DNA from 3 places in the Shinella sp. S4-D37 genome. Region 1 is predicted to be linked to each of the others. Evidence: riboswitches for the same ligand, from Rfam matches in the RefSeq annotation. Region 1 holds a riboswitch; each other region holds the start of a gene.
The links. Region 1 has a riboswitch for cobalamin ahead of nrdH (glutaredoxin-like protein NrdH). Riboswitches for the same ligand answer to the same signal wherever they lie in the genome.
Positions count from the first base shown of each region.

Region 2: linked by a shared signal. The riboswitch ahead of AB3G45_RS04265 (ABC transporter substrate-binding protein) and the one ahead of nrdH (glutaredoxin-like protein NrdH) in region 1 are both predicted to bind cobalamin.
Region 3: linked by a shared signal. The riboswitch ahead of AB3G45_RS26740 (hypothetical protein) and the one ahead of nrdH (glutaredoxin-like protein NrdH) in region 1 are both predicted to bind cobalamin.

Region 1 is NZ_JBFNXL010000001.1:306,478-316,459, forward strand. It holds gene AB3G45_RS01425 (2Fe-2S iron-sulfur cluster-binding protein) at 1-93, opposite strand, end outside; gene AB3G45_RS01430 (aromatic ring-hydroxylating dioxygenase subunit alpha) at 95-1,336, opposite strand; cobalamin riboswitch at 1,427-1,629, opposite strand; cobalamin riboswitch at 1,767-1,985, shown strand; gene nrdH (glutaredoxin-like protein NrdH) at 2,227-2,448, shown strand; gene nrdI (class Ib ribonucleoside-diphosphate reductase assembly flavoprotein NrdI) at 2,458-2,856, shown strand; gene nrdE (class 1b ribonucleoside-diphosphate reductase subunit alpha) at 2,853-5,000, shown strand; gene nrdF (class 1b ribonucleoside-diphosphate reductase subunit beta) at 5,016-6,005, shown strand; gene AB3G45_RS01455 (methyl-accepting chemotaxis protein) at 6,165-7,997, opposite strand; gene AB3G45_RS01460 (GntR family transcriptional regulator) at 8,484-9,167, opposite strand; gene dctP (TRAP transporter substrate-binding protein DctP) at 9,327-9,982, shown strand, end outside.
Region 2 is NZ_JBFNXL010000003.1:47,568-57,549, reverse strand. It holds gene AB3G45_RS04290 (aspartate aminotransferase family protein) at 1-710, opposite strand, end outside; gene AB3G45_RS04285 (MurR/RpiR family transcriptional regulator) at 707-1,591, opposite strand; gene AB3G45_RS04280 (3-keto-5-aminohexanoate cleavage protein) at 1,683-2,522, shown strand; partial or broken gene AB3G45_RS04275 (NAD(P)-dependent oxidoreductase) at 2,641-4,053, shown strand; gene AB3G45_RS04270 (hypothetical protein) at 4,123-4,488, shown strand; cobalamin riboswitch at 4,543-4,776, shown strand; gene AB3G45_RS04265 (ABC transporter substrate-binding protein) at 4,933-5,973, shown strand; gene AB3G45_RS04260 (FecCD family ABC transporter permease) at 5,970-6,998, shown strand; gene AB3G45_RS04255 (ABC transporter ATP-binding protein) at 6,995-7,801, shown strand; gene AB3G45_RS04250 (class I SAM-dependent methyltransferase) at 7,801-8,577, shown strand; gene phnF (phosphonate metabolism transcriptional regulator PhnF) at 8,555-9,310, opposite strand; gene phnG (phosphonate C-P lyase system protein PhnG) at 9,418-9,888, shown strand; gene phnH (phosphonate C-P lyase system protein PhnH) at 9,888-9,982, shown strand, end outside.
Region 3 is NZ_JBFNXL010000005.1:3,936,756-3,946,737, forward strand. It holds gene AB3G45_RS26730 (glucoamylase family protein) at 1-1,284, opposite strand, end outside; gene AB3G45_RS26735 (hypothetical protein) at 1,283-1,489, shown strand; cobalamin riboswitch at 1,726-1,945, shown strand; gene AB3G45_RS26740 (hypothetical protein) at 2,044-2,259, shown strand; gene metH (methionine synthase) at 2,343-6,134, shown strand; one part of gene AB3G45_RS26750 (IS5 family transposase) at 6,334-6,658, shown strand; one part of gene AB3G45_RS26750 (IS5 family transposase) at 6,658-7,097, shown strand; gene cobM (precorrin-4 C(11)-methyltransferase) at 7,116-7,880, opposite strand; gene cbiE (precorrin-6y C5,15-methyltransferase (decarboxylating) subunit CbiE) at 7,884-9,140, opposite strand; gene AB3G45_RS26765 (cobalt-precorrin-6A reductase) at 9,133-9,903, shown strand; gene AB3G45_RS26770 (precorrin-3B C(17)-methyltransferase) at 9,867-9,982, opposite strand, start outside.

The DNA.
Region 1 (9,982 bases):
TTCCACGGTGGCGGCGATGCATTCGAGTAGGTTATGGCGGTCATGCCACGGATGAAGCTCATCGAAGTGACGGAACGGGGCAATTGTCGTCATATCACGCCACTCGGGACATCGGTTTCTTGTTGCCCAGGCGATCGATCATGAAGTTCGAATACCATTCGACAAACTGCATGACGCCGCCTTCGTCCTCCGGTGAATAGGGGCCGGGCCGGTAGGCCGGTGAGCGGATGCCGAAGGCGTTTTCCTCGACGATCCGGCGGTCTTGATCGTTGGTCTCGGTCCAGACATGGGTGAGTTCGTCGAGACGGTAGTCGATGCCCTCGACGGCATCCTTGTTGACCAGCCATTTCGTCGTGACCTGCGTCAATTCGGGGCCGAGCGGCAGCACGCGGAAGGTGATGGCGTGGTCGGCCAGCACATGGTTCCACGTCGTCGGATAGTGGAAGAGCAGCAGCGTGCCGATATGGTTTTCCAGGACGTCGTTGGAGAGCGGACGTGCGACGGCGCGGGCACCCGACATGGTGTAGCTCTCGGCCTCCTGGATGAGCGGCATGCGCGCGGCGCGAAACTGCCCGGTCGGCGACATGCGGAACTCGCTCGGCAGGCCGGATGCCTCGCACTTCGCCCAGTGCTCGGCGATGACCGGATCGTCCTTGGCCCCCTGCACGCCCGTGGCGCTCGGCGCTTCCGGATAGGTGCGGCAGAGTTCGGGATGGTTGGCGGCGCAGTGATAGCACTCGCGGTTGTTTTCCCAGACGAGCTTCCAGTTGCCCTTCTCGACGATCGTGCTTTCGAAGGCGACCTTGGTCTCGCCGAGGCGGTGGCGGGCGAGATAGGGCTCGACCATGCCACGGAAGGCGGAGAAATCCGGGGCCTCGTCGGCAAGGCAGATGAAGATGTACCCGCCGACGGTCTCGCAGTGGATTTGCTTCAGGCTGTGCTGCGTCCTGTCGAAATCCTCGGCCATGTGGCGGGCGAAGAGCAGCGAGCCGTCGAGTTCGTAGGTCCACTGGTGGTAGGGACAGACAAGCTTGGCCGACGAGCCCTTGTGCTGCGTGCAGACGCGCGAGCCGCGGTGGCGGCAGGAATTATGCAGCGCCCGGACCGTACCGGAGCGGTCGCGGGTGACGACCACGGGATAATCGCCGATCTGCACGGTGAAATAGTTGCCCGCCCTCGGGATCTCGCAGTCATGGCCGATGAACAGCCAGTCACGATACCAGATCGTCTCGAGGTCGAGCCTGTAGTGGTCGGGGTCGATGTAGAAGGCCTGTTCGAGGCTGTGGCCTTCACGCCGGTTCCTGAGTTTGTGGAGAACGTCGCTGCGAATGTCCATTGTCCTGATCCCAAAGGGACTGTTGGATGGAATCGCGCTCCGGCATGCCCGTATCGGGCATGCCGTCGCCCGATCGCCCACCGCAATCAGTCGTTTCATGTCATCTCGGGCTGGTTTCCGGACTTCAGAGCCGTCCCTTAGGACCATCGACGCCTTCCCAGGTGGACAAACCCAGTGGCATTCGTCGACGTTGCGCTCTGCTACCGTTGCGGGGGCAGCGCCGGACTTTCACCGGCTTCCCAATTATCCGCATTGCGACCGAGCAATGCGGCACCCAAGACAAGGAGAACATACTTCACTCTCGAAGGATTTTGGCGATCCCTAACGACATTCGCCGCGTCGCATTTCGAACAGTGCGCCTCATTTCCCCTGGCTGTGGGGAAGCCGTTGATAATCGATCATAGCCATTGACGCATTTCTTGGCTCGTCTACTATATCTTGTGTTCGAGGTTCCTTCGATTCGAAAATGTCGAAGGCTAAGACGGGAATCCGGGGCGACCATGATGGTCGTGAATATCCGGAGCTGCCCCCGCAACTGTAAGCGGCGAGCATTCGTTCGACAGAGCCACTGGGGCGCAAATGCCTTGGGAAGGCGGACGGATGCCGCGACCCGCAAGCCAGGAGACCTGCCTCGCACATGAACGTCCACGGGCGGGGTGTCCGGCAGGCGAGCGTTGGGTTGCGGAATGATGCCGCCCCGCCGTCTCCCTTGATGCCCCGCGAAAATGTCTCGGGGTGAAGTCATGTCGATCCTGTTTCCAGTTCCTGCGCGCGAGTAACGGCGCCCGGCCGTCGCCACGGCGGTCGTCCATCTATTTCAGCTCATCGAACGGTTGTCGGCGGATGACCGAGCGATCTCCCATGCCCGATTGCCCGATCACGAGGAAGCCATGTCCATCACCGTCTATTCCAAGCCCGCCTGCGTCCAGTGCACCGCGACTACCCGCGCACTTGATCGTCAGGGCATCGACTACAGCGTCGTCGACATTTCCGAGGATGCCGATGCGTTCGCGCTCGTCCAAGGCCTCGGCTATCGCCAGGTTCCCGTCGTCATTGCCGGCGAGCAGCATTGGGCGGGCTTCCGTCCGGATATGATCAGTGCGCTCGCCTGAGCCGGCGCAATGGCGGGACTCGTCTACTTTTCCAGCCGGTCGGAAAACACCCACCGCTTCGTGGAGAGGCTCGGCGTCGAGGCCCAGCGCCTGCCCGTCGATGCCACCGAGGAGCCGCCGGAGGTCGAAGAGCCCTTCGTGCTGGTTTCGCCGACCTATGGCGGAGGCGGTGAGAAGGGAGCGGTGCCGAAACCGGTCATCCGCTTCCTCAACAACCCGCGCAACCGAAACCTGATCCGCGGCGTGATCGCGGCGGGCAACACAAATTTCGGCACCGGATATGCCGTCGCGGGCACCATCATCGCCGCGAAATGCGCCGTGCCGTTCCTCTATCGCTTCGAATTGCTCGGGACGGATGAGGATGTCGACAACGTCAGACAGGGACTGGAACGATTTTGGACACGATGACGATCGAGAAGCCGGCCAAGACGCCGGAAATCACGGCGCTGGACTATCATGCGCTGAATGCCATGCTGAACCTCTACGACGAGGATGGAAAAATCCAGCTCGACAAGGACCGGCAGGCGGCCAAGCAATATTTCCTCCAGCACGTCAACCAGAACACCGTGTTCTTCCACAACCTCAGGGAAAAACTCGATTACCTGGTGACGGAGGGCTATTATGAGCAGGACGTGCTCGACCAGTATGCCTTCAATTTCGTGCGCGATCTCTTCGATCACGCCTACGGGAAAAAATTCCGCTTCCCGACCTTCCTCGGCGCCTTCAAATATTACACGTCCTATACGCTGAAGACCTTCGACGGGAAACGCTATCTGGAGCGCTACGAGGACCGCGTCTGCATGGTGGCGCTGACGCTGGCGCGCGGCGACGAGGCGCTTGCCCGCGATCTTGTGGATGAAATCATCTCCGGCCGCTTCCAGCCGGCGACGCCGACCTTCCTCAATGCCGGCAAGAAGCAGCGCGGCGAGCTCGTCTCCTGCTTCCTTCTGCGCGTGGAGGACAACATGGAGAGCATCGGCCGCTCCATCAATTCGGCGCTCCAGCTTTCCAAGCGCGGCGGCGGCGTCGCGCTGTCGCTGACCAATCTTCGCGAGATGGGCGCGCCGATCAAGCAGATCGAGAACCAGTCCTCCGGCGTCATCCCGGTGATGAAGCTCCTGGAAGATTCGTTCTCGTATGCCAACCAGCTCGGCGCGCGGCAGGGGGCCGGCGCGGTCTATCTCCACGCCCACCACCCGGACATCATGCGCTTCCTCGACACCAAGCGCGAGAATGCGGATGAGAAGATCCGCATCAAGACGCTGTCGCTCGGCGTCGTGATCCCGGACATCACCTTCGAGCTCGCCAGGAACAACGAGGACATGTACCTCTTCTCGCCCCACGACGTGGAACGCGTCTACGGCGTGCCCTTCACCGAGATCTCGGTGACGGAGAAGTACCGCGAGATGGTCGAGGACGGCCGCATCCGCAAGAAGAAGATCAAGGCGCGCGACTTCTTCCAGATCATCGCCGAGATCCAGTTCGAGTCGGGCTATCCCTACCTCATGTTCGAGGACACGGTGAATCGGGCGAACCCGATCGCCGGCCGCATCACCATGAGCAATCTGTGCTCGGAAATCCTGCAGGTGAGCGAGGCGAGCGCGTTCAACGACGACCTCTCCTATGCGAAGATGGGCAAGGACATCTCCTGCAATCTCGGCTCGCTCAACATCGCGGCCGCGATGGACTCACCGGATTTCGGCCAGACGATCGAGACCGCGATTCGCGCGCTGACGGCCGTCTCGGAGATGAGCCACATCTCCTCGGTCCCCTCCGTCGAAAAGGGCAACGACGACAGCCACGCCATCGGCCTCGGCCAGATGAACCTGCATGGCTATCTCGCCCGCGAGCGCATCTTCTACGGTTCGGAAGAAGGCATCGACTTCACCAACATCTATTTCTACACGGTGACCTATCACGCGGTCCGCGCCTCGAACCGGCTGGCGGTCGAGAAGGGCGTGAGCTTCAAGGGTTTCGAGAACTCGCAATACGCCTCGGGCGAGTATTTCGACAGATATACGGAAGCCGAATGGCGGCCGGCGACGGAGAAGGTGCGCGGTATCTTCGAAGAGGCCGGCATCCATATCCCGACACAGGAGGACTGGCAGGCGCTGAAGAAAGCCGTCATGGACGGCGGCCTCTACAACCAGAACCTCCAGGCCGTGCCGCCGACCGGGTCGATCTCCTACATCAACCACTCGACCTCCTCGATCCACCCGATCGTCTCGAAGATCGAGATCCGAAAGGAAGGCAAGATCGGCCGCGTCTACTATCCGGCCGCTTATCTGACCAACGACAATCTCGACTATTACCAGGATGCCTACGAGATCGGCCCGGAGAAGATCATCGACACCTACGCGGCGGCGACGCAGCATGTCGACCAGGGCCTGTCGCTGACGCTGTTCTTCCGTGACACGGCGACGACGCGCGACATCAACCGGGCGCAGATCTACGCCTGGAAGAAGGGCATCAAGACTATCTACTACATCCGCCTTCGCCAGATGGCGCTGTCCGGCACGGAAGTGCAGGGCTGTGTCTCCTGCGCCCTCTGATATCCGGTGACCGACATGAACATCCAAGTGAAGACCAAGGCCCCGAAGGCCGCCAGCGCCATCCGCGCCATCAACTGGAACCGCATCGACGACGACAAGGACCTCGAGGTCTGGAACCGCCTGACCGGTAATTTCTGGCTGCCGGAAAAGGTGCCGCTCTCCAACGACATTCCGTCCTGGGCGGCCTTGAAGCCGGAGGAGCAGAAGCTCACCATCCGCGTCTTCACCGGCCTCACCCTGCTCGACACGATCCAGAACGGCGTCGGCGCGGTGACGCTGATGGCCGATTCCGTCACGCCGCACGAGGAGGCGGTGCTGTCCAACATCTCCTTCATGGAGGCGGTGCACGCGCGCTCCTATTCCTCGATCTTCTCGACGCTCTGCCTGACGCCGGATGTGGACGATGCCTATCGCTGGTCGGAGGAGAACGAGTTCCTGCAGAAGAAGTCCGCGCTGATCCTGGAGCAGTATGGGTCCGGCGATCCTTTGAAGAAGAAGGTCGCCTCCGTCTTCCTCGAAAGCTTCCTGTTCTATTCCGGCTTCTATCTGCCGATGTACTGGTCGAGCCGCGCCAGGCTCACCAACACGGCCGACATGATCCGCCTCATCATCCGCGACGAGGCCGTGCACGGCTACTATATCGGCTACAAGTTCCAGCGCGCGCTGGAGCGACTGTCGGAGGAGCGCCGGCAGGAGATCAAGGACTTCGCCTTCGACCTTCTGCTGGAGCTCTACGACAACGAGGCGAAGTATACCGAGGAACTCTACGACGGCGTCGGCCTCACCGAGGACGTGAAGAAATTCCTGCACTACAACGCCAACAAGGCGCTGATGAACCTCGGCTACGAGGCGCTCTTCCCGCCGGAAGCGTGCAAGGTCAATCCTGCGATCCTCTCCGCCCTCTCGCCGAACGCCGACGAGAACCACGACTTCTTCTCCGGCTCCGGCTCGTCCTATGTCATCGGCAAGGCCGTCGCGACCGAGGATGACGACTGGGATTTCTGACGATCCACTCTCGTGCTCCGGATCCTATCCGGCGGCCCTATGGAAGGGGCGGAAGAAAAAGCAGGAAGAAGATATGCGGTTCGATCTCCACCCGGGAGCCCGTGGCCCCGGCGATCGAACCGCGTTGAAGCGAGCGGCACCGAAGGACTGTGACGCGACTTAAAATTCTCTCCATGTCTGGCCGCCGGCGGCCGCCAGCCTTCGGACAGGCGTCCCGGCGGCGATTGCGTCCGGTTGCTTTTGGGCAGCCGACTGAAGAGCGGGCTCTTTCGCCGATTGCGAGAGGGTGAACTGCGAAAGAAGCCTGTTCAGCGCGCCGACCTCGGCTGCCAGCGCGTGGCTCGCGGCGGTCGTCTCCTCGACCATGGCGGCATTCTGCTGGGTGCCCTGATCCATCGTGTTGACCGCCGTGTTGATCTCCTGAAGCCCGGTCGACTGTTCGCGGGCCGCCTCGACAATGGCCGAGACGTTCTGGTTGATCTCCTGCACCTGCTCGACGATCCGTTGCAGCGAGGTCCCGGTCTCTCCGACGAGTTGGGCGCCTGCGCGCACCTGCTCGCCGGAGGCGCTGATCAGCGTCTTGATTTCCTTGGCGGCACCGGCCGAGCGCTGCGCCAGTTCACGCACTTCCTGAGCCACGACGGCAAACCCCTTGCCGGCCTCGCCCGCACGGGCGGCCTCGACGCCGGCGTTAAGGGCGAGCAGATTGGTCTGGAATGCGATCTCGTCGATGACGCCGATGATGTTGCTGATTTCCCCGGAGGACTTCTCGATTGCCTGCATGGCGGAAACCGCACGCTGCATCACTTCGCCGGATTTCTCGGCCTGCACCCTGGTCCGCTCAACCAGCCCGCCGGCTTCCTCGGCGCGGCGCGTGGAATCCTTGACGGTCGTGGTGATCTCCTCGAGAGCGGCGGCCGTCTCTTCCACGGAGGCCGCCTGCTGCTCCGTGCGCCTCGACAGATCGTCGGACGCCGAACGGATTTCCCTGACGCCGGCATCGATGCCGCGGGCATTGTCACCAACGGTCTGAAGGGCTTCCTGGAGCTTGGCGACCGAATTGTTGAAGTTCTCCCTCAGACCGTCCAGATGAACGGCGAACGGCGTCTCGATGCGATAGGTGACGTCGCCCTGCGAGAGCCGTTCAAGGCCCGTCGCAAGACCGTCGACGGCGAACTGCGTGTCGGCCGCGACGCCAGCCTTCTGGGCTTCCTGTTCGATCCGCTCCTGTTCGAAGGAGGTGCGATTGGCCTCTGCCTCGCCTTCGAGGCGCTGCCGCTCGATCGCCGCCTCCTTGAAGACCTCGACGGATTTCGCCATCTCGCCGATCTCGTCCCGGCGCGCGGTGGCCGGCACGTCGACCGAATCGTCACCGGAGGCAAGCCGGCTCATGACGGCGGTGAGCAGGTTCACCGGCTTCACGACGCTGCGCACGACCGCATAGGTCCCGATCAGGGTCGCAAGGAAGGCGAAGGCCAGGAGCCCGCCGAAGAGCATCATGCTGTGCCAGAACATCGCATCGATGTCGTCGGTGTACACGCCGGTGGCGACCGCCCAGCCCCACGGCTCGAAGAGCGCGACATGGGAATATTTCGGATATTGCCCGTCCATTCCGGGGCGAGGGGCATGATAGGCGATGAACCCATCGCCATTCTCGCGCACCATTTTCACGAACTCGCGATACAGCAGCTTGCCTTTGGCATCCTTGTAGTCCGTCATGTCCTGCCCGACCTTGCGGCTCGGATGGAGCACGATGCGATGATCCATGTCGAAGGCGAAGAAATATTCGCTCTTTTGATAGCGCACCGAGCCGACCGCCAGTTTTGCCTGCGCCTGCGCCTCTTCACGGGTCAGCGTGCCGTCCTGCTCCATCTTGTGATAGGCGGCGAACACGCTCAGCGCGCTTTCGGTCATGGCCTGGAGCATTGCCTTGCGTTCGGACATCGTTCGCTCGTGCTGCTGGAACAGGCCGAAGGCGACGGTGCCCGCCATGAGGGCGAGCGTCAGCCCCACCAGCAGGTAGAGCCGGGCGGATATGCCGGACAATCTTGTCCTGGACCGGCCGCGGTCGTGGGCGTTCCTGGAAGCGGGGCTGCGATCGGTCATGCTGATATCCTCCGGCATGGTGATGACGTGATCGAACACGACGGTCTCGACTGCCTGTGGGCTCATCTCCCGGGCCCGCCTCGTGTCGCGGATTTCGTCGCGCGGCCCTCCTTCGAGGGCGGTTGCACGTTTCCTCGTCGGGCGCAGGCCCGCACGAGCACGTATCTCGGGAGTGGAAGCGCTCCATCATGGAGCAGGGGAAGTCGACCTTCGTGCTCTTTCGCGAGAGCAAAAGAACTCAATGGCGCTTGTCGGCTTGCGGCTGAACGCCGTCAGGCGGGACGCTGCCTGGGCATGTTGTCACCGAGCAAATAACAAAAACTTAAACGGCGGCAGTTCGGCACGATTGTTCCGCAAGGGCCGCGGGTCGGCTCACCCCAAGGACATGCTGCGCCGCTGTTCGCGGTCCCGTTCGCCGAGCGTGGCGATGAGGTCGCTGAAGCGATCGCCCTGCACCGCGATATGGCCGCGCAGCAAGGTGCGCGCGGTCTCCGTCTCCCCGGCGAGAATGGCCTGCACGATCTCACAGTGCTCCTTGAACGATACCTTCATGCGGTTGCGCACCCGAAGCTGCAGGCGCCGGTAGGGCTGCAGGCGCCGATGGAGGGCCTGGCACTGCTCTTCAAGGAAGCCGCTGTGGCTCGCGGCATAGATCACATCATGGAACACTTCGTTTTCATAATAGTAGCGGTCGGTATCGTCGCTGTTGGCCGCCGCCTCGCATCTCGCATGCGCGTCGAGCAGGATCCTGCGGTCCTCCTCGGTATGCCGGCGCGCCGCAAGCGCGCCAGCCATGCCCTCCAGCTCGGCCATCACATCGAACATTTCGAGCAGCCGGTTGGGTTCCGGGGCGCTGACGACGGCCCCGCGATGGCGGCGGTGCTCGATCAGGCCGGCGATGGACAATTGCTGCAGGGCTTCGCGGATCGGCGTTCGCGAAACACCGAACCTTTCCGCGAGGGAGACTTCATCCAGTCGTTCGCCGGGGCGGAGGGCTCCGGTGGCGATCTCTTCTTCGATTTGCGCTCTGAGGCGGCTCGATTGGTTCATGCTCATGAACAAATTTTGCGCAGTTTCTCATCCGGGCGCAAGAGGCTCCATGCAGTATCTTTTTTATTGCATGCAATCTGATTGACAATGAATGCATTCCGCTTGTAGCTTTGATACAGACGGGCAATCGTGGAGGAGGCCCGCTACTTCAGGGAGGACTACATGATGCCCCTTACGCGCAGACAGGCCTTGATTGGCGCTCTGGCAATGCCCGCGGTCGTCGGGACACTCGGCAAGGCCCGTGCCGCCACGACGTTGAAGATTTCCCACCAGTTCCCCGGCGGAACGATAGAGCAAGGTGACTTTCGCGACCGGCTGGTCCGGGTCTTCGCCCAGGAAGTGGAGAAGCGCACGAACGGCGAACTGAAGTTCGAGATCTACGCGAACTCGTCGCTGATGAAGACCAACGCGCAATTCTCGGCCCTGCGCAAGGGCGCGCTGGATATGTCCCTCTACCCGCTCGCCTATGCCGGCGGCGAGGTGCACGCCTGCAACCTCGGACTGATGCCGTGCCTCGTGACGTCCTACGAGCAAGGGGCGGCGTGGAAGAATGCCGAAATCGGCAAGGCGCTTTCCGCGACTGTCGAAAGCAAGGGCGTGCAGTTCATCTCATGGGTATGGCAGGCTGGCGGCGTTGCCTCCCGCGGGGAGGTGGTAACGAACCCGGCTAGCGTCGAAGGCATCAAGATCCGTGGCGGCAGCCGGGACATGGACCTGATGTTCACGTCGGCGGGCGCCCAGGTGTCCACCATGCCGTCCAACGAGATCTATATCGGCATGCAGACGGGTGCGCTCGACGCGGCAGTGACGTCTTCGACCAG
Region 2 (9,982 bases), on a different contig from region 1:
AGCAGCACGCCGTAGCGGTCGCAGATGGCGCGGATGCGCTTGAAATAATCGGCAACCGGCGGGACGGCGCCGGCCGTGGCGCCGACGACCGGCTCGGCGACGAAGGCGATGACCGTATCGGCGCCGAGTTCGAGGATCTTGTCTTCCAGCTGCTGCGCGGCGCGGGCCGCATAGGCCTCGTCGCTCTCGCCGGTTTCCTGCAGGCGGTAGGCGTAGCACGGGTCGATATGGTGGGTCTCGACGAGCAGCGGCTTGAACTGCTGCCGCCGCCACTCGTTGCCGCCCGCGGCAAGCGCCCCGAGCGTATTGCCGTGGTAGCTCTGCCGGCGCGCGATGATGTGGCGGCGCTGCGGCTCGCCCTTCTCGACGAAATATTGCCGCGCCATCTTCAGCGCCGCCTCGACCGCTTCCGAGCCGCCGCTGACGAGATAGGCATGGCTGATGCCGGCGGGGGCATCCTCGACGAGGAGGGCGGCCAGCGCCTCGGCGGCCTCCGAGGTGAAGAAGCCGGTATGGGCATAGGCGAGCCGGTCGAGCTGTTCGTGCAGCGCGGCGATGACGGCCGGATGGGCATGGCCGAGGCAGGAGACGGCCGCACCGCCCGACGCGTCGATATAGGCCTTGCCCCCGGCATCGAACAGTTCGATGCCCCGGCCGCCCACGGCGACCGGCATGCGGGAATGGATGGCGCGATGCAGAAGGCGGGTCACGGACGCTTCATCCTTGTCTTGAGATGGGTGTCGAGGGCGGCGGACTGGCGGTCGACGGCGGCCAGCGCCGCGCCCGCCGCATCCCCCGCCTGGCCGGCGACCAGCGCGCCCAGCACTTCCGCGACGACGAAGGCCGGCGACATGGTGTGCAGGAACGAGGGACTTTCGGTGGGGATGACGACCGTGCAGGCGGCAAGCTGGGCGAGCGGCGAGACGAGACTGTCGGTGATGGCGACCAGCGGCACGCCGGCCGCGCCGGCATAATCGGCGATCTCGATCGTCTGGCGCGTATAGGGCAGCACGCTGACGGCGACCATCACGTCTTCCGGCGTCGCGCTGGCGAGCGCATCGGCGCCGATACCGCCGACGGCGTCGAGCATGACCGAGTGTTTTCCCGCGAGCGAGAGGATGTAGTGCAGGTGCCAGGCGGGCGAATGGCTGGAGCGCAGGCCGAGGCAATAGATGCGCCGCGCCGCGCCGAGCCGGCGGGCGGCCTCCACCAGCGTTTCCAGCGATTGCGGCTGCGAAAGCCGGCCGATCTGGGCCGCGATGCCGCCGAGCATGTCGGTCGCCAGCACCTGGTCGCCCTTGAGCTTCTGGCTTTTCGCCTGCGCGCCGACGCGGCCGGCAAAGCCCGTCACATCGCCGCGCATGGCGTCCGCATAGGCCTGGCGGATATCCTCGTAGCCGGCAAGGCCGAGATGCTTGGCAAGCCGCGTCATGGTCGCGGGCTGCACGCCCGCCTGCCGCGCCTGCTCGCGCATGGAGAGCAGCGCGACCTCGCGCGGCTGGTTCAGCACATAGCGTGCGGCGGCCTGGAGTTGCTCCGACAGGGTGTCGAAGGCCTGGACGATCTGATCTGCGAGAGGGCCGGTTTGCATGGCGATCGAATACACCCTTCCAAATGGGATTGCAACACTTGTTTCATTTATATAGAATTATGATCCAGATGAATCATTCTATGGACGCACGATGACAGATTCTCCCGAACCGCGCCGCGTGGCCATCGCCGTGGCGCCGAACGGCGGCCGGCGCGTGAGGGCCGATCACCCCGCCATTCCCCTGACGCCGGCCGAACTGGCGGTCACCGCCGCGCAATGCCTGGAGGCGGGCGCGGCGATGATCCACGCCCATGTGCGCCGGGCCGACGGCCGCCATCTTCTCGACGCCGAGGCCTACGGGGCGGCGATTGCGGCCATCCGCGCGGCGGTGGGCGATCGGCTGATCGTCCAGATCACCACGGAAGCGCTCGGCCTCTATGCGCCCGCCGAGCAGATCGCCGTGCTGAAGGCCGTGAGGCCGGAGGCGGCCTCGCTGGCGCTGCGCGAACTCGCGCCGGACGGGGCCGCCGAACCCGCCTTCGCCGCGGTGCTTTCCTGGATGAAGCGGGAAAACGTCCTGCCGCAGATCATCCTCTACGAACCTGCCGAGGCGATCCGCCTTGAAGGCATGATCCGCCGCGGCCTCGTGCCCTGGCCGGATATTCCGGTGCTCTACGTGCTCGGCCGCTATACCCTGTCCCAGACCTCGCAGCCTGCCGACCTCCTAGCCTTCCTCGCGCCGGAGGCGCCGCGCTTTTCCAACTGGAGCGTCTGCGCCTTCGGCCGCCATGAGGCGGCGTGCGTTGCCGCGGGCGCCCTCCTTGGCGGCCATGTCCGCGTCGGCTTCGAGAACAATCTCTTCAGGCCCGACGGCAGCCTCGCCGCCTCGAACGCCGACCTCGTCGAAACCGTCGCGACGGCGCTCGGCCGGCTCGGATATGCTCCGTGCAGCGCCACGGACATGCGCGAGGGTTTTCACGTCCGGTCGTGACCGGGCGGGCGATGGCGCACCGCCGCTTGCGAGGCCCGGAAAACTCCCTTACGGAAGAAAAGGGACGAGCGGGGAGGGCGCCATGCAGGATCGAAACACGGCTTTGCCGGAAGGCGCGCGGCTCGACGATCCCGAGCGGGCCTATCGCGTCCTGATCGCCGACCTGATCGGCCTGCGGTTCGACGGCGCGGGCCGGCCCGATTTCAGCGAGGTCGCGGCGCATATCGCGGAACGGGGCGGCACCTTCCACGATGCGGCCTACCAGGGCGAGGCCCTGCCGCCCGGCATTCATTTCTTCTACCAGCCGGATATCAGCACCGAGGCGGAGATCCTGGCGCAGACGTCACGCGGGCAGTATGACGCCCTCATCGCCGCCGCGACCTTCATTCCGCGGCAGGCGGTCTTTCCGCTCGGCGGCGTGCGCATCGGCGCCGGCACCGGCAATATGGGCTCTTCCTCCTGGGGCGGCGGCAACGGGGAGGGCGGCATCGCGCCCCTGATGAACACGCCCGGCATCAACAGCCGCGCCACGGCCCAGATGGTCATGAAGGCGCTTTTGAAGGTGACGCCGGACCTGCCGGTCGATCATCTGCACGAGCGCGTCGCGAGCGGCGATTTCGACACCGGCCGCGACCTCAAGTCCTATCCGACGGCCAAGCTGGAGGGGCGCCGCATGGCGGTCGTCGGCTACGGCAATATCGGCCGCGAGGTGGCGAAGCTCGCCCGCGCCTTCGGCATGCGCGTGGCGATCCACGCGCGCGCAAAGCATCGCCGGTGGATCGAGGCGGAAGGGTTCGACTATGCCGCCTCTCCGGTGGAGGCGGCGGCGGGCGCCGATGCGCTCAGCGTGCATGTCGGCCTCGGCCGGCTCGATCCGGTGACGCGCGCCTACGCCAATGCCGGCATCGTCGGCGACGGCGTGCTCGCGGCGATGAACCGCGGCGCCGTCGTCGTCAACTACGACCGCGGCGAGGTGGTGGATGCCGGCGCGCTCGACCGGGCGCTCGCCTCCGGCCAGGTGCGCCACGCCGCCATCGACGCCGATCTCTTCAAGGACGCGGCGAGCGGCGCGCTCAGCGGGCCCATGCTGCCCTATCTGACGCTCGCCGCCCGCCATCCCGGCAAGCTCGAACTCCTGCCGCATGCGGCGGCCGATACCGACCATCCCTCGCGCGTCGCCGGCGCCTGCCAGGCCGTCGACCAGATCATCGACGTCATCCGCCACCGCCGTGTCCGCAATCTCAAGGGCGACCTGCCGGAGGGCTATGTCGATGGCGGGGCCAAGGTGCCGCACGGCATCGGCCGCGTGACGGCCGCCACGCTCGCCGCCGCCGTCGCCGACCCGCGGTTCTCCGAACTGCACGGCATCGCGCGCGAAATCTTCGATACGCTGGAGGCGATCGTCGAGGCGGTGGACGAGGGCATGACGCACCAGCCGGCGGCCGGCGACGTGACCGCGCTCACCCAGCTTCTCCTAAGCCAGCAGCGGCTTCTCGAAGCGCTCGGGCTGGACGGTCCCGCCGAGGCCTGAGGCGGCTCCGGGAACTTTCCCCGTCACCATAAGTTCCCTCCCCGACACATTTTTCAGGGAGTGACCGCCATGACCCATCAGCAAGACGAACGCGGCGATCCGCTGACCCGCACGCACGAGCCCGCCCGCAAGGACTATGCCGCGCGGGAAACCCGCCAGGGCGGCCTGGGGCGGCCGGTGCTGAAAGTGCTCGGCATCAGCCTGGCGCTTGCCTTCCTCGTCTGGGGCGCCGTGGAGATCTGGGGCGAAAGCACCGATCCGACCGTCGACACGGACCAGTCGTCCTCCACCTCCGGCGGCACGCCGGCTGAGGGCACGATCGACGACACGGTTCCGGGCGGGGGCGAGACCGTTCCGACGGACCGCGATCCCAATGCGGATTCCGGCACCGGCGGGGAAAGCCAGCGCGTGACGCCGGACGGCACGGGCAACTGACCGCAACCGATCCATTTGGAGACCTTCAGCGCCTTGACGCCGCCGCGCGCGGCGGATTAAGGATGTCGAGACGGTTCCCCGAGGGATGACTCCCAGGGGATTAATAGGGAACACGGTGCGGACGACCCCAACAGGGGCCCATTCCGTGGCTGCCCCCGCAACTGTAGGCGGATTGCCGCCTGTCCTTGGACGCGTTTTGCGTCATGCCACTGCGGTTCTCCCGCGGGAAGGCAGACAGGCAGCAGATATCCGTGAGCCAGGAGACCTGCCGTCGTCGAACCACTTTCCAAGTCACGGGCGGGGATGCCCGGAACAGGAGACCCCATGACGACCCTGGCTGCCCGCAACGGCAGAGCTTCACTCGTTTTCTCCCGACCGCAATCGGCTCGCCACTCTCGGCGCACCGGCTGAGCCCGCACGCTTTCACTCATCCGGGAGAAATCCATGATCATTCTGCCTGCGGCCGCGCGCGCCGCATCCCTCCTTTCCGCGCTGGCCGGCGCGGCCGTGTTCGTCCTCTCGTCGGGTGCCGCCCGGGCGGCCGCGACGCAGTATCCGCTGACGCTGGAAAATTGCGGCCGTCCCGTTACCTTCGAGAAGGCGCCGACGCAGACCGTGTCGATCGGCCAGAGCTCGACCGAGATCCTCTACATGCTCGGCCTTGCCGACAAGGTGGTGGGCACCGCGCTGTGGGTCGGTCCGGTCCTGAAGGGCTACGAGGAGGTCAACGCCAAGATCGACCGCCTCGCCGACAATGACCCGAGCTTCGAGAGCGTGCTCGGCAAGAAGCCGGATATCGTCACCGTCCAGTTCCAGTGGCAGGTGGGTCCGGAAGGCGTGGTCGCCAAGCCCGAGCAATTCGAGGAACTCGGCATTCCCGTCTATACGTCGCCTTCCGATTGTGTCGGCAAGGACAACAGCGCGGCGAGCGACGGCGTGCGCCACCAGGTCTTCACCATGGAGCTCGTCTACCGGGAAATCCGCGAAATGGCGCAGATCTACGACATTCAGGACAAGGGCGAGGAGGTCGTCGCGGCGCTGAAGGCCCGCGAGGCGGCGGCCCGCGCCAAGGTCGCCGCCGCCGAAGGCAAGCTCTCGGCCGTCTTCTGGTTCTCCAGCGCCGCCGATGCCGACCCCTATGTCGCCGGAAAGAACGGCGCGCCGGGCTATATCATGTCGGCGCTCGGCATCGAGAACATCATCAAGACCGACGATGAATGGCCGACCGTGGGCTGGGAGACCATCGCGAAGGCCGCGCCGACGATGATCGTAGCCGGCTCCATGGAGCGCCGCCGCTATCCGCTCGACAGCCTCGAAGCCAAGCTGGACTTCCTGAAGACGGATCCTGTCGCTAGCCTGATGCCGGCGGTCAAGAACAACTATGTCTTCGACATGGACGCGCAGGCGATGAACCCGACGATCCGTACCATCGAGGGCATCGAACTGCTCGCCGACGCCATCGAAAAGGCTGGTCTGGCGAAGTGACGGCGGATCATCCTATCCTGCTTCGGACGGGCGCCGCTGTCGCGGCGCTCGTTCTCCTGCTTTTCGCCCTCGGCGTCGGGGCCGCCGTCGGCGAGACCGCCATTCCGCTCGACGTCGTGGCGAAGACGGCGGCCAATCGCCTCTGGAATGCCGGCTATCCGCTGGAACCCATCGACGAAGGCATCATCTGGAACTACCGGCTGAGCCGGGCGATGGTGGCGGCCTGCTGCGGTTCGGCCCTTGCGCTGTGCGGTGTCATCCTGCAGTCGTTGCTGCGCAATGCGCTTGCCGATCCCTATATCCTCGGCATTTCCGCCGGAGCCTCGACCGGCGCCGTCTCCGTCGCGATCCTCGGCATCGGCGCCGGCGCGCTGACCCTGCCTGCCGGTGCCTTCCTGGGCGCGCTCGTCGCCTTCGGCCTCGTCAGCGCGCTTGCCGTGCGGGCGGGCCGCGGCACGGGGGCGATCATCCTTGCGGGCATTGCCGGCTCGCAACTCTTCAACGCGCTCACCTCCTTCATCGTCACCAAGGCGGCGAGTGCGGAACAGGCGCGCGGCATCATGTTCTGGCTGCTCGGCAATCTTTCCGGCGTGCGCTGGCCGGATGTCTGGCTGGCGCTGCCGGTGGCGGTGCTCGGCCTTCTCGTGTGCCTCTGGCATGCCCGCGCGCTCGACGCCTTCACCTTCGGCACGGAATCGGCCGCCTCGCTCGGCATTCCGGTGCGCCGGGTCTATGTCGTGCTGATCGCCGTCTCGGCGCTGATGACGGCGGTCATGGTCTCCATCGTGGGATCGATCGGTTTCGTCGGCCTCGTCATTCCCCATGCCGCGCGCATGGTGGTCGGCGTGCGGCATGGGTTGCTGCTGCCGGCCTCGGCGCTGATCGGCGCGATCTTCATGATCGCGGCGGACGTGCTGTCGCGCGTCATCATCCCCGGCCAGGTGCTGCCCATCGGCGTCATCACCGCGCTGTTCGGCGCGCCGGCCTTCGCGTTCATCCTCAGCCAGAGGAGGTCGACCCCGTGACCCTTTCGGCACAAAACCTTTCTTGGTCGGTCGGCGGCGCGAGCATCCTGTCGGACGTCTCGCTCGACGTGCGCTCCGGCGAATTCCTCGGCATCATCGGCCCCAACGGCTCCGGCAAGACCAGCCTGATGTCGCTGATCGCCGGCATCCGCACGCCGCAGGCCGGCGCGGTGACGCTCGACGGAAAGCCGCTCGCGGACCACGGCCGGCAGGCGATCGCCCGGCGCATCGCCTTCGTCGAGCAGCAGGCCGAGACGACCGAGCGCATCACCGCGCGCCAGGCGGTCGAACTCGGCCGCACGCCGCATCTCGGCGCCCTGACGCCCTGGTCGCGCGCCGACGACGCCATCGTCGACCGGGCGCTGGAGGAGGTCGACATGGCGCATTTTTCCGGCCGGCTGTGGCACACGCTGTCCGGCGGCGAGCGCCAGCGGCTGCACATCGCCCGCGCGCTCGCCCAGCAGGCGCCGATCCTGCTCCTCGACGAGCCGACCAACCATCTCGATATCGGCCACCAGATCAGCCTGCTCCAGCTCGTGCGCGAGCAGGAGCTGACCGTCGTCGCCGCGCTGCACGATCTCAACCATGCCGCCATGTTCTGCGACCGCATCGCCGTGATGCAGGGCGGCCGCATCGTCGCGCTCGGCACGCCCGGCAAGGTCCTGGAGCCGCAGCGCCTCAACGACGTCTTCGGCGTCACCGTCGATGTCGAGCGCGACGGCGCCGGTAATTGCTTCATCCGCTATCGCCGGCCGGAGCCGCGGCCGCCGCGTCTGAAGCTGGTTGCGGGCGAGGGGACATGATGCACGGCCCGCGCCTCAACGACCACCTGAAGGAAGACATTCGCGATTACTGGTCGCGCCGCTCGGAAACCTTCGATCTCGCCTTCGGCCACCGTATTCCCGAAGGCCCCGAATTCGACGCCTGGGCGGCGGCGATCCGGGAGAACCTCGGCCCCGCGCCGCGCCGGGTGCTGGAGCTTGCCTGCGGCACGGGCGAGGTGACGCGCCTTCTCCTCTCGCTCGGCCACGAAGTGACGGCGCTCGATTTCTCCGAGGCGATGCTGGCGGTGGCGCGGAAGAAGCATGCCGGCGCGAAAGGCCTTCGCTTCCTGCTCGCCGATGCGGAAAACCCGATGGAGCCGGACGAGAGTTATGACGCGATCGTCTGCCGCCATCTCGTCTGGACGCTGACGACGCCGGATGCGGCCTTCGCCGAATGGCACCGCATGCTGAAGCCCGGCGGCATCCTGCTGTTCTTCGACGGCGACTGGTCCGCGCCGACCCGCCTTGGGCGGCTGGCGAGCCGGGCCATCGCCCTCATCGACAAGGTGATCGGCTCCGATCCGCACTATGACGGCGCGATGAGCGACCGGCACGCCGGCATCATGCAGCGTCTGCCCTTCGGCGACGGGCTCACCGTCGAGCGCGTGCTGCCGCTGCTGGCGGCGGCGGGTTTTCGCGATATGACGGTTCGCTCGCATGCGCCGATCGCCAAGGCCCAGCGTCGCACGGCGGACCTGCGCAACAGGCTGCGCACCCTGCTTTACCGCCGCTTCATCCTCTGCTGCCGGAAGTAGCCCCGTCCAGCTCCGGCTCCACCGTCAGTTTGACCCGGTCGGCGGCAAAGCGCGTGCGGGAGAACTGGATCGGAACGCCGTCGAGATCGGTATTGACGGCCGTCGCCACGAGGATGATGGCCCCCGGCGAGAGCTTGAGGTGGCGGATATCGTCGCCCTCGGCATGGATGGCGGAGATTTCCGTCGATCGGCGCACATAGTCGGACACGCCGAGTTCGCGAAACGACGCCGTGATCGAGCGCGTCCTCTCATAAGCCGTGTCGATCCCGCTGAACCGGTCGGCCGGGAAATAATGCGTGCCGCAGGAAACCGGGCGTCTGTCGGCGCTGTTGACGGTTTCGAGACGGAGGCAGGGCGTGCCGGGCGCAAGGCCGAGCGCCGCGGCGATCGCGGCGGGCGCCGCCTCCGTCGCGGCCGCCAGCAACCGCCCTTCCAGATCGCGCGTCTGGTCGCCGAGCCCTTGTGAAAAGCGCGTGCGGCGGGAGATGGGAAAGCGCAGGCGGTCGCGCCGCTCGATGCGCGTGCCGATGCCCTGGATCGGCCTGACGATGCCTTCCTCCGAAAGCGCCGCCATGGCGCTGCGCACCGTGTGCCGGTTCACGCCGAAGCGGCCGGCCAGCACCGTCTCCGGCGGCATCATGCCGGTTTCGTCGAAATCGCCGTTGTTGATCGCAAGGCGCATGCGGTCCGCGATCTGCCGCCAGAGCGCCACGCCCGATTGCCGTTCCACCATTTCCGCCCCCGCCGAACTGCATTGTCACACCCTTGTCATTCCGCCCGATTAAGACGAAACTCAAGATGTTCGGTTGTCTAGATTAATAGACATTTGGAGATGAGGCAATGGCATCCATTCAGAAATCCGCGGAGCCCACCGCGACCGGCGCCCGGCAGAGGGCGATGGGCCTGCTTGCGAAGGCGAGCCGGGCCGAACTTCATGCGGCGTTCGAAGCGCTCGCCGACAAGCCGGACGCCCGGCCGGTGCGCGGCCCGGAGACGGGCCTCGTCATGGTGCGCGGGCGCATAGGCGGCGGCGGGGCGCCGTTCAATCTCGGCGAGGCGACGGTGACCCGCGCGAGCATCCGTCTCGACGACGGCACGGTCGGCCACGGCCAGGCGCTCGGCACCGATGGCGCCAAGGCGCGGCTTGCGGCGATCTTCGACGCCCTCTTCCAGCAGCCGGCCCACCGGGCCGGGGTGGAGACGCTGCTTGATGGGATCGCCGCGCGCCTCGCCGGCGAGGATGCCGGGAAGGCACGCCAGACCGCCGCCACCCGCGTCGATTTCTTCACCATGGTTCGCGGAGAGGACTGATGACATTGGATACGCTCGCCTTTGCCGGCGGTTTCAAGGAACCGGTGTTCGAGGCCCAGGCCGTCTTTCGCACGCTGATGGACTGCATGGCCCG
Region 3 (9,982 bases), on a different contig from region 1:
ATAGACCGCGATCATCGCGAGCAGCGTCAGGATGATGTTCGGCCCGGCGATGGCGAACCAGTCGAGCTTGCGGCCGAAGCGAACGGCGCGCTGGACGATCGACGGGCGGTAGCCGATGCGCTTTTCCAGCAGCTTGCGCTTCTTGCCGACGAGGAAGGCGGCGACATTGGCCTCGTAGTCGAGGTCCTCGACATGCGCCGCGGCGTCTTCCGCTGTCATCGCCAGCGCCGTCTCGGTCACTTCCAGCTCGGTCTTGCCGGAGCGGCGGGCGAAGCGCTCGATCGTGTTGCGATACTTGTTGCGCGAACCGAAGTCGAGGTCGCTGTAGTCCGACCCCTGGCGCAGCGCCTCGTCGAGGCGGCTGACGCTCTCGAACCAGACGGGCCATTCGGTATCGTCGACCGCGCGCAGGCTCTTGATGAGCGAGCTCATCGTGACGTTTCCCGAGGAGAGGCGGTTGTTCTCCGCCACGATCAGCTCTTCCAGGTCGCTGCCGCGGCTTTCGATCTTGCGCTCCAGCCACTGGATCACCGCGCCGGAGGCCTGAAGGCCGTCGCGCAGGCGATAGAGCAGCTGGATGACGAAGGTGTTGTCCGCGATGAAGCTTTCCAGCGTCTGGAGATGCGCGATGGACTTTTCCGGATCGTTGAGGCGGACCAGTTCGTCGGCTACCTCGTTGGCCTTGAAGCGCATCTTGCGCGAGCGCTCGACGCGGCTGGAAATGCGGCGCAGGTTCTCCAGCAGCACGAAGCGGATGAAGGAGGGCAGGGCCCACAGCTCGCCGATCTTCAGCGCGTCGACCTTCTGGAAGCCCTGCACGAAGGCCGTCAGGCCCTCGTGCGAGACGCCGCTGTGGGTATGGGCGACATAGAGCCAGGCGAGCGCGAGCGTGCGCGGCATCACCTGTCCCTCGACCTCGATGGTCGGAAGCTGGCGATAGAAACGGCGCGGGAAGTCGCGGCGGACCTCCTGGATCGCCTCCTCGACGACATAGTAGTTGTCGAGCAGCCATTCGGCCGCCGGCGTGATCTGCGCACCCGCCTCGACGTCCTTGGCCGTCGCGCGGTAGACGCGGAAGATTTCCTTCTCGTTCTCCTTGTGCCGGGCGCGGAACTCGAAGGGATGGAAACCGGGCAGCGGCGCGCGCTTGTCGCGCGCCAGCGCCTCGCCGCAATCGGCCAGCTCCTCCAGCGTCAGATAGGTGGCGCGGATCGAATCGTTATAGTCGATCTGCTTGGCGTCAGCATCGCGCGAGGAGGCTTGCGGCGTATTATGAAGGGGCATGTTTCTGATTCTGGATCCGGCCATGTTGAACCATCCGGCGACGGCCATTGCGCCGAACGGTTTTTTGCGGGCAGGCTTCATCTCGGTGCCGCGATCAGCCATGCGACCAAACAGCGCCAGGACGGCGCGATCGGGGTGGACATGGCTCAAGCGACACGCTGATCGGCATCCTGGCCGCGTGGTGCATGAAAACGGCATTTTTTAGCCGTAAGGACAGAGACTTGCAACATGTCAACATGACCGGATGGCGCAGCATCGACCCTCATCTGCGGTTTTGGTGAATCGCACGCCTCTCGCACGAGGCGAGCGGACGCAAGAAGCAGGAAAATGCCAAATGGGCGAGGCGGGGAAAAGTTCCCGGCCCTGTCCTGCGGGCGCTCCAGCTTGTGTCCAACCCGTCCCAGGAGGCTTTCGCGCCATTGACTTGTCGCCTTCGCCACGCCACTCTGGCGCCGTCAGGGTCTTCCGGGTCAATTCGGCTCGGAGGCTAAGAGGGAAGCCGGTGCGATGCTCCGAAAGGAGCGCCAAGACCGGCGCTGCCCCCGCAACTGTGAACGGCGAGCTGCTGTCGCTCCATGCCACTGGTGGATCTTCACCGGGAAGGCGAGACAGACGCGATGACCCGCAAGCCAGGAGACCTGCCCTGACAGTCGTAACGTCCATGGGCGGGGTGTCCCAGTGGTGCGCTTGCTGTCGCCTTTCGGCGACGTTCCAGCAGCGTGCGTCCGGTCATCCCCCAATTTTCCGATTGGGGAAGAAATGCTTGCCATCATCAATGACGATCTTGCCGGCGCTGGAAGGCCGGAATCCATCTTCATCTCCTGGCTGCTCTGGCAGCCGCGCGGCGTCGACCTTGCCAGCGAGGCGCTGAAGGAGGTGCAGAAGCTGGCGCGCTACGAAAAGGTCGATCCCGATATTGCCCGGCTGAAGGCGCTTTTCGCCTCGCTGGCGGGTTCGGACCGGTCGATGCACTGATCGGAAACGCATAAAGACATATTGACATAAAGATATCTTTATGTGATCTCCGGTGCAGGATTGCTGCACCGGAGGGCTTTGCCATGGCCAAATCGCACCTGGAGACCCTGTTCGGACCCGAACTACCGCCGCGCGACGGAGGCGAGATTCGCGCTGCTCTCCAGGCCGCCGCGCGCGAGCGCATCCTGGTGCTCGATGGCGCCATGGGCACGGAAATCCAGACGCTGAAGCTGGCCGAGGACGATTTCCGCGGAGCACGCTTCGGCGATTGCGCCTGTCACCAGCAGGGCAACAACGACCTCCTGACGCTGACCCAGCCGGGCGCGATCGAGGACATCCACTACCGCTACGCGCTGGCGGGCGCCGACATCCTGGAGACCAACACCTTCTCTTCCACCACCATCGCCCAGGCCGACTATGGCATGGAGGACATGGTCTATGAGCTGAACCGTGACGGCGCGCGCCTTGCCCGCCGCGCCGGCCTCAGGGCACAGGAAAAGGACGGCCGCCGCCGCTTCGTCGCCGGCGCGCTCGGGCCGACCAACCGCACCGCCTCGATCTCGCCCGACGTCAACAATCCCGGCTACCGCGCCGTCACCTTCGACGATCTCAGGGTCGCCTATGCCGAACAGGTGCGCGGCCTCGTCGACGGCGGCGCCGACATCATCCTGATCGAGACGATCTTCGACACGCTGAACGCCAAGGCGGCGATCTTCGCGACGCGCGCGATCTTCGAGGAAAAGGGCATCGAGCTGCCCGTCATGATCTCGGGCACGATCACCGACCTTTCCGGCCGCACGCTGTCCGGCCAGACGCCGGAGGCCTTCTGGAATTCGGTGCGCCATGCCGACCCCTTCTCCGTCGGCCTCAACTGCGCGCTCGGCGCCAACGCCATGCGCGCCCATCTCGCGGAAATCTCGTCCGTCGCCCAGACCTTCGTCTGCGCCTATCCCAATGCCGGCCTGCCCAATGCCTTCGGCCAGTACGACGAGACCCCGGAGGAGATGGCCGCCCAGATCGAGGGTTTCATGCGCGACGGGCTCGTCAACGTGGTCGGCGGCTGCTGCGGCTCGACGCCGGACCATATCCGCGCCATCGCCGAGGCCGCCACGCGCCACAAGCCGCGCGAGATCCCGGATATCCCGCGCCACATGCGCCTTTCGGGCCTCGAACCCTTCACGCTGACCGAGGCCATTCCCTTCGTGAATGTCGGCGAGCGCACCAACGTCACCGGCTCGGCCAAATTCCGCAAGCTGATCACCGCCGGCGACTACGCCGCGGCGCTGGACGTCGCCCGCGACCAGGTGGCGAACGGCGCGCAGATCATCGACATCAACATGGACGAGGGCTTGATCGATTCCACCAGGGCGATGGTGGAATATCTCAACCTGATCGCCGCCGAGCCGGATATCGCCCGCGTCCCCGTTATGATCGATTCGTCGAAATGGGAGGTGATCGAGGCGGGCCTGAAATGCGTGCAGGGCAAGCCGCTGGTCAATTCCATCTCGCTGAAGGAGGGCGAGGAAGCCTTCCTGCACCACGCGAAACTCGTGCGCGCCTATGGCGCCGCCGTCGTCGTCATGGCCTTCGACGAGAAGGGCCAGGCCGACACGAAGGCGCGCAAGGTGGAGATCTGCACCCGCGCCTACAGGCTGCTCACCGAGGTCGCCGGCCTTGCGCCGGAGGATATCGTCTTCGACCCGAACATCTTCGCGATCGCCACCGGCATCGAGGAGCATGACAATTACGGCGTCGATTTCATCGAGGCGACGGCCGAGATCACCGCGCGCCTGCCGCACGTCCATATTTCCGGCGGCGTCTCCAACCTCTCCTTCTCCTTCCGAGGCGACGAGCCGGTGCGCGAGGCGATGCACGCCGTCTTCCTCTACCACGCCATCCAGGCGGGCATGGACATGGGCATCGTCAATGCCGGCCAGCTCGCCGTCTACGACACGATCGAGCCGGAATTGCGCGAGGCCTGCGAGGACGTGGTACTCAACCGCGTGCCTACGGTCGGCGGCACGGCGACGGAGCGCATGCTGGAGATCGCCGAGCGCTTCAAGGGCGCCGGTGGCAAGGAGGCCAAGGAGCGCGACCTCGCCTGGCGGGAATGGCCGGTCGAAAAGCGGCTGGAACATGCGCTGGTCAACGGCATCACCGAATTCGTCGAGGAAGACACGGAAGAGGCAAGGCAGAACGCCGAGCGTCCGCTGCATGTCATCGAAGGCCCGCTGATGGCCGGCATGAACGTCGTCGGCGACCTGTTCGGCGCGGGCAAGATGTTCCTGCCGCAGGTGGTGAAGTCCGCCCGCGTGATGAAGCAGGCCGTCGCCGTGCTGCTGCCCTACATGGAGGCCGAGAAGCTTGCCAATGGCGGCGGTGGCGAACGGCAGAGCGCGGGAAAGATCCTGATGGCGACCGTCAAGGGCGACGTGCACGATATCGGCAAGAACATCGTTGGCGTCGTGCTCGCCTGCAACAATTACGAGATCGTCGACCTCGGCGTCATGGTGCCGGCGACGAAGATCCTCGAGACGGCCAAGGCCGAGAAGGTGGATATCATCGGCCTGTCCGGCCTCATCACGCCCTCGCTCGACGAGATGGCGCATGTCGCCTCAGAGATGGAGCGCGAGGGGTTCGACATTCCCCTCCTCATCGGCGGGGCGACGACGAGCCGCGTGCACACCGCCGTCAAGATCCATCCGCGCTACGAGCGCGGCCAGGCCGTCTACGTCACCGATGCCAGCCGCGCCGTCGGCGTGGTGAGCAGCCTCTTGTCGGCGGAGATGAAGCCCGGTTACGTCGAGACGCTGAAGGCGGAATACCGCAAGGTCGCCGAGGCTCACGCCAGGAACGAGGCGGAGAAGCAGCGCCTGCCGATCGCCAGGGCCCGCGACAATGCGTTCAGGGCGGACTGGTCGGCCTATACGCCGAAGACGCCTTCCTTCCTCGGTACCCGCGTCTTCCAGGACTGGGACCTGGCGGAGCTTGCCCGCTATATCGACTGGACGCCGTTCTTCCAGACCTGGGAGCTGAAGGGCGTCTATCCGAGGATCCTCGACGACGAGAAGCAGGGCCCGGCGGCGCGCCAGCTTTTTGCCGACGCGCAGGCGATGCTGGAGAAGATCATCGCGGAAAAGTGGTTCACCCCGAAGGCCGTCGTCGGCTTCTGGCCGGCGGGCAGCGTGGGCGACGATATCCGCCTCTTCACCGACGAGGCGCGCGACAGGGAGCTTGCGACCTTCTTCACCCTGCGCCAGCAGCTTTCCAAGCGCGACGGGCGGCCGAACGTGGCGCTGTCCGATTTCGTCGCGCCCGTCGACAGCGGCAGGCAGGATTATCTCGGCGGCTTCGTCGTGACGGCGGGCATCGGCGAGATCGCCATCGCCGAGCGCTTCGAGCGGGCGAACGACGATTACAACTCGATCCTCGTCAAGGCGCTGGCCGACCGTTTCGCCGAGACCTTCGCCGAGCGCATGCACGAATATGTGCGCAAGGAACTGTGGGGCTACGCGGCGAACGAGACCTTCACGCCGGCCGAACTGATCGGTGAGCCCTATGCCGGCATCCGCCCGGCGCCGGGCTATCCCGCCCAGCCGGATCATACGGAAAAGACGACGCTCTTCCGCCTGCTCGACGCAGAGAAGGAAATCGGCGTGGAGCTTACCGAAAGCTATGCCATGTGGCCCGGCTCGTCGGTTTCCGGCCTCTATATCGCCTCGCCCGAAAGCTACTATTTCGGCGTCGCCAAGGTGGAACGCGACCAGGTGGAGGATTACGCGCGCCGGAAGGGCATGGCCGTCGCGGAGGTGGAACGCTGGCTCGGGCCCGTGCTCAACTACGTGCCGGTGACCGCGCGGGAAAACGCGGCCTAGAGCATTTCCAGTCGAAGCGAGATCGCTTCGGCGTCGGATAATGCGATACAAACAAGAATCTAGAGCATTTCCAGCAAAAGTGCGAAGCGGTTTTGCGTCCGGAAATGCGGAAATGCTCTAGGCTGTGGTGACAAATTAAGGATCTGAGGTTCCCTTTGCGTCTCAAATCAGATTCAACGCTGGCTTTTGGAGTTTGGCGATGGATGGGGAGATACTTCGAGACGACCAATGGGAGTTGCTGAAGCCGTTTGTACCCGGTGGTCGTAAGGGCAGGCGCGGTCCGCGCAGCGATGGTCGCCGTTTCTTCGACGCAATACTGTGGCTTGCCCGTTCTGGCGCACGCTGGCGCGATCTGCCTGAAGATCGCTTCGGCCCCTATCAGACGATTAAGCGGCGCTACTACCGCTGGATCGAACAGGGCATATTCGACCAGATCTTCGAAGCCGTCGCTGCAGACCCAGACATGGAATGGCTGTCCATCGACGCCACAGTTATCCGGGCGCAGGCGCAAGCCGCTGGCGGACTTCGAAAAAGGGGGGAGCGCAAGCCCAGGCGCTCGGCCGTTCCCGTGGTGGATTCGGCAGCAAGATCCATGCTGTAGTCGATGCGCTGGGATTGCCCGTTCGCTTTCGGATCGGTCCCGGACAACAAAACGACATGGCACCGGCTTGCGACCTTGTTCGAGGGCTGCCAGCCAAGCAGGTGCTCGCTGATAGAGCTTACGATGCCGACAGTCTGCATGACGTCATTCTGGACCAAGGCGGCGAACCGGTCATACCGCCGCGTCGTCATCGCAAATACCAGCACGCTTACGATCGTATCGCTTACCGCCAACGGTGGGGTATCGAGAGCTTCTTCGCCAAGCTCAAACAATGGCGGCGCATCGCAACACGCTACGACAAGCTTGCCGCCAATTTCTTAGGCTTCATCAAGCTTGCAAGCATCATGTTATGGATCAAATAGTTAAATCGTCACCACAGCCTAAAGCCCCTCACGCCCCCGGAACCGCCGCTGGTAGGCGGGATCGTAGAGCGCGCTCTCGCGAAAATCCTGCGCGCCGAGCGTGCGGCCGACGAAGATCAGCGCCGTGCGCTCGATCGGCTCCTCGGCGACCTTGGCCGCGATATCGGCCAGCGTGCCGCGCACCACGCGCTCGTCCGGCCAGGAGGCCTTGACCACGATCGCCACGGGGCAATCCGCGCCGTAGAGCGGCGTCAGGTCCGAGACGACCTTGTCGAGCGCATGGATGGCGAGGTGGATCGCCAGCGTCGCGCCCGTCGCACCGAAATTCTCCAGCGTCTCGCGGTTCGGCATGGGCGAGGCGCGGCCGGAGACGCGGGTGAGCACGAGGCTCTGCGCGATGGCGGGAATGGTGAGTTCGCGGCCGAGCGCGGCGGCGGCGGCGGCGAAGGAGGGCACGCCCGGCGTCAGCGTGTAGGCGAGCCCGTGTCTTTCCAGCCGGCGGATCTGCTCGGCGACGGCGCTCCAGACGGAGAGGTCGCCGGAATGCAGCCGCGCCACATCCTCGCCCGCCGCGGCGGCGCGCAGATACTCGGCCTCGATCTCGTCGAGCGACATCGGCGCCGTATCGACGATGCGCGCCCCCGGCGGGCAATATTGCAGCAGTTCCGGCGACACGATGGAGCCGGCATAAAGGCAGACCGGGCAGGCGGCGATGAGGTCGCGGCCGCGCACGGTGATGAGATCGGCAGCGCCGGGGCCGGCGCCGATGAAATGAACGGTCATCCCTCAATCCTCGATTTGTTTAGCCGGCTTCATCCAGCGCCATTGCGTGACCGGCATGGCCGGTCGCCAGCCCGTCATCTGCCCGACGGGCGATGCCCGCGCGATGTCGATCCGGATCAGCGCGCCGCCGAGCCGGGCGTGAAGGGAAAGGAGCACGGCTTCCATTTCCGTCGTCACCGCATTGGCGACAAGCCGGCCGCCCGGCTTCAGGCCGTCGATCGCCGCTGCCATGACGCCCGCCTCGCTGCCGCCGCCGCCGATGAAGATCGCGTCCGGCGCGGCCAATCCGGCAAGCGCCTCCGGCGCCGCCCCCTCGACCACGGCAAGGCCCAGCACGCCGAAGCGCCCGGCATTGCGGCGGATGCGGGCGGCGCGATCCGCATGGCCCTCGATGGCGATGGCCCGGAGCGACGGATCGGCCAGCATCCATTCGATGCCGATCGAACCCGAGCCGGCCCCGATATCCCAGAGAAGCTCGCCGCGGCGCGGCGCAAGGGCGGACAGCGTCAGCGCGCGCACCTCCCGCTTGGTGATCTGGCCGTCATGCTCGAACAGCCCGTCGTCGAGGCCCGGCGTACAGGCGAGCACCCGCGCGCCGTCTCCGGCGGAAACCTCCACCGCGCAGACATTCAGCATATCGGCATCGGCAAGGGTAAACCGCGCGGCCTGATGGCGGCTCACCCGCTCGCGCGGCCCGCCGAGCGCTTCCAGCACCGTGAGGGCCGAGGCCCCGAAACCGCTTTCCGTCAGCAAGGCCGCGAGCGCCGCCGGCCCGTCGCTGTCCGAGGTCAGCGCCAGGATGCGCCAGCCGGGGTGAAGGTGCGGGCGGATGAGATCGACGGGGCGGCCGTGCAGCGAGACGCAGGCCGTGTCCTGCAGCGCCCAGCCCATGCGCGATGCGGCAAGGCTGAAGGCGGATGGCGCCGGGAAGACGCGCATCTCCGCGCGTGCGATGCGCCGCGAGAGCGTGACGCCGACGCCGTAGAAGAAGGGATCGCCCGAGGCGAGCACGACGACGGACCGGCCCCGCGCGGCAAGGACCGCCTCCACCGAGCGCTCGAAGGGGCTGCGCCAGCCGTGGCGCTCGCCGCGGATCGCCGCATCGGCAAGCTCCAGGTGGCGTGCGCCGCCGAAGACGATTTCGGCGCGGCCGATCGCGGCCTTGGCCTCGTCGCCGAGACCCGCTAGACCGTCTTCGCCGATCCCGATGATGGAAAGCCAGGGGGCGGCTGTCGAAAGGGGCTGATCAGGCGTGGACAAGCGACGCATCCTCATCTTGGGCGGCACGGCGGAGGCGCGCGACCTTGCGGGTGTGCTCGCCGGCAGGGCCGACCTTGCCGTCACGCTGTCGCTCGCCGGCCGCACGCTCGATCCCGCCCCGCAGCCCGTGCCGGTGCGCACCGGCGGCTTCGGCGGCGCCTTCGGGCTGGCGGCCTATCTGGAAAAGGAAGCGATCGACCTTCTCATCGACGCGACCCATCCCTTCGCCCGGCAGATTTCCGCCAATGCCCGCGCCGCCAGCGCCGCGACCGGCGTTCCGCTCCTGCGCGTCGAACGGCTCGGCTGGGAGGCGGCCGAGGGCGACCGCTGGACGCGCGTCGCCTCGATGGCCGGTGCCGTCGCCGCGCTCGGCGAAGCGCCGCGCCGCGTGTTCCTCGCCATCGGCCGCCAGGAGGCGAAGGCCTTCGACGCCGCCCCGCAGCACCATTATCTCGTGCGCAGTGTCGATCCCGTCGATCCGCCGCTCGATGCCTGCGATGTGCAATACCTGCTCGCCCGCGGCCCGTTTGCCGTGGAGGCGGAGGTCGCGCTCCTGCGCGAGCATCGCATCGATATCGTCGTCAGCAAGAATTCCGGCGGCGAGGCCACCTATGGCAAGATCGTCGCCGCGCGCATCCTCGGCCTGCCCGTCGTCCTGGTCGAACGGGCAGAGACGCAGGATCTCCACCATGCCGGAACCGTCGAGGATGCGGTGCGGCTCGCCGATCATCTCGTCGGCTCTTCGAGGAAGCGCGGCGTATAGACGAGATCCGGCAGGCCCGGGCGGGAGATGACGCGCGTTTCCGGCGAGCCGATGACGACGCAGGTCGCCATGTCGGCGC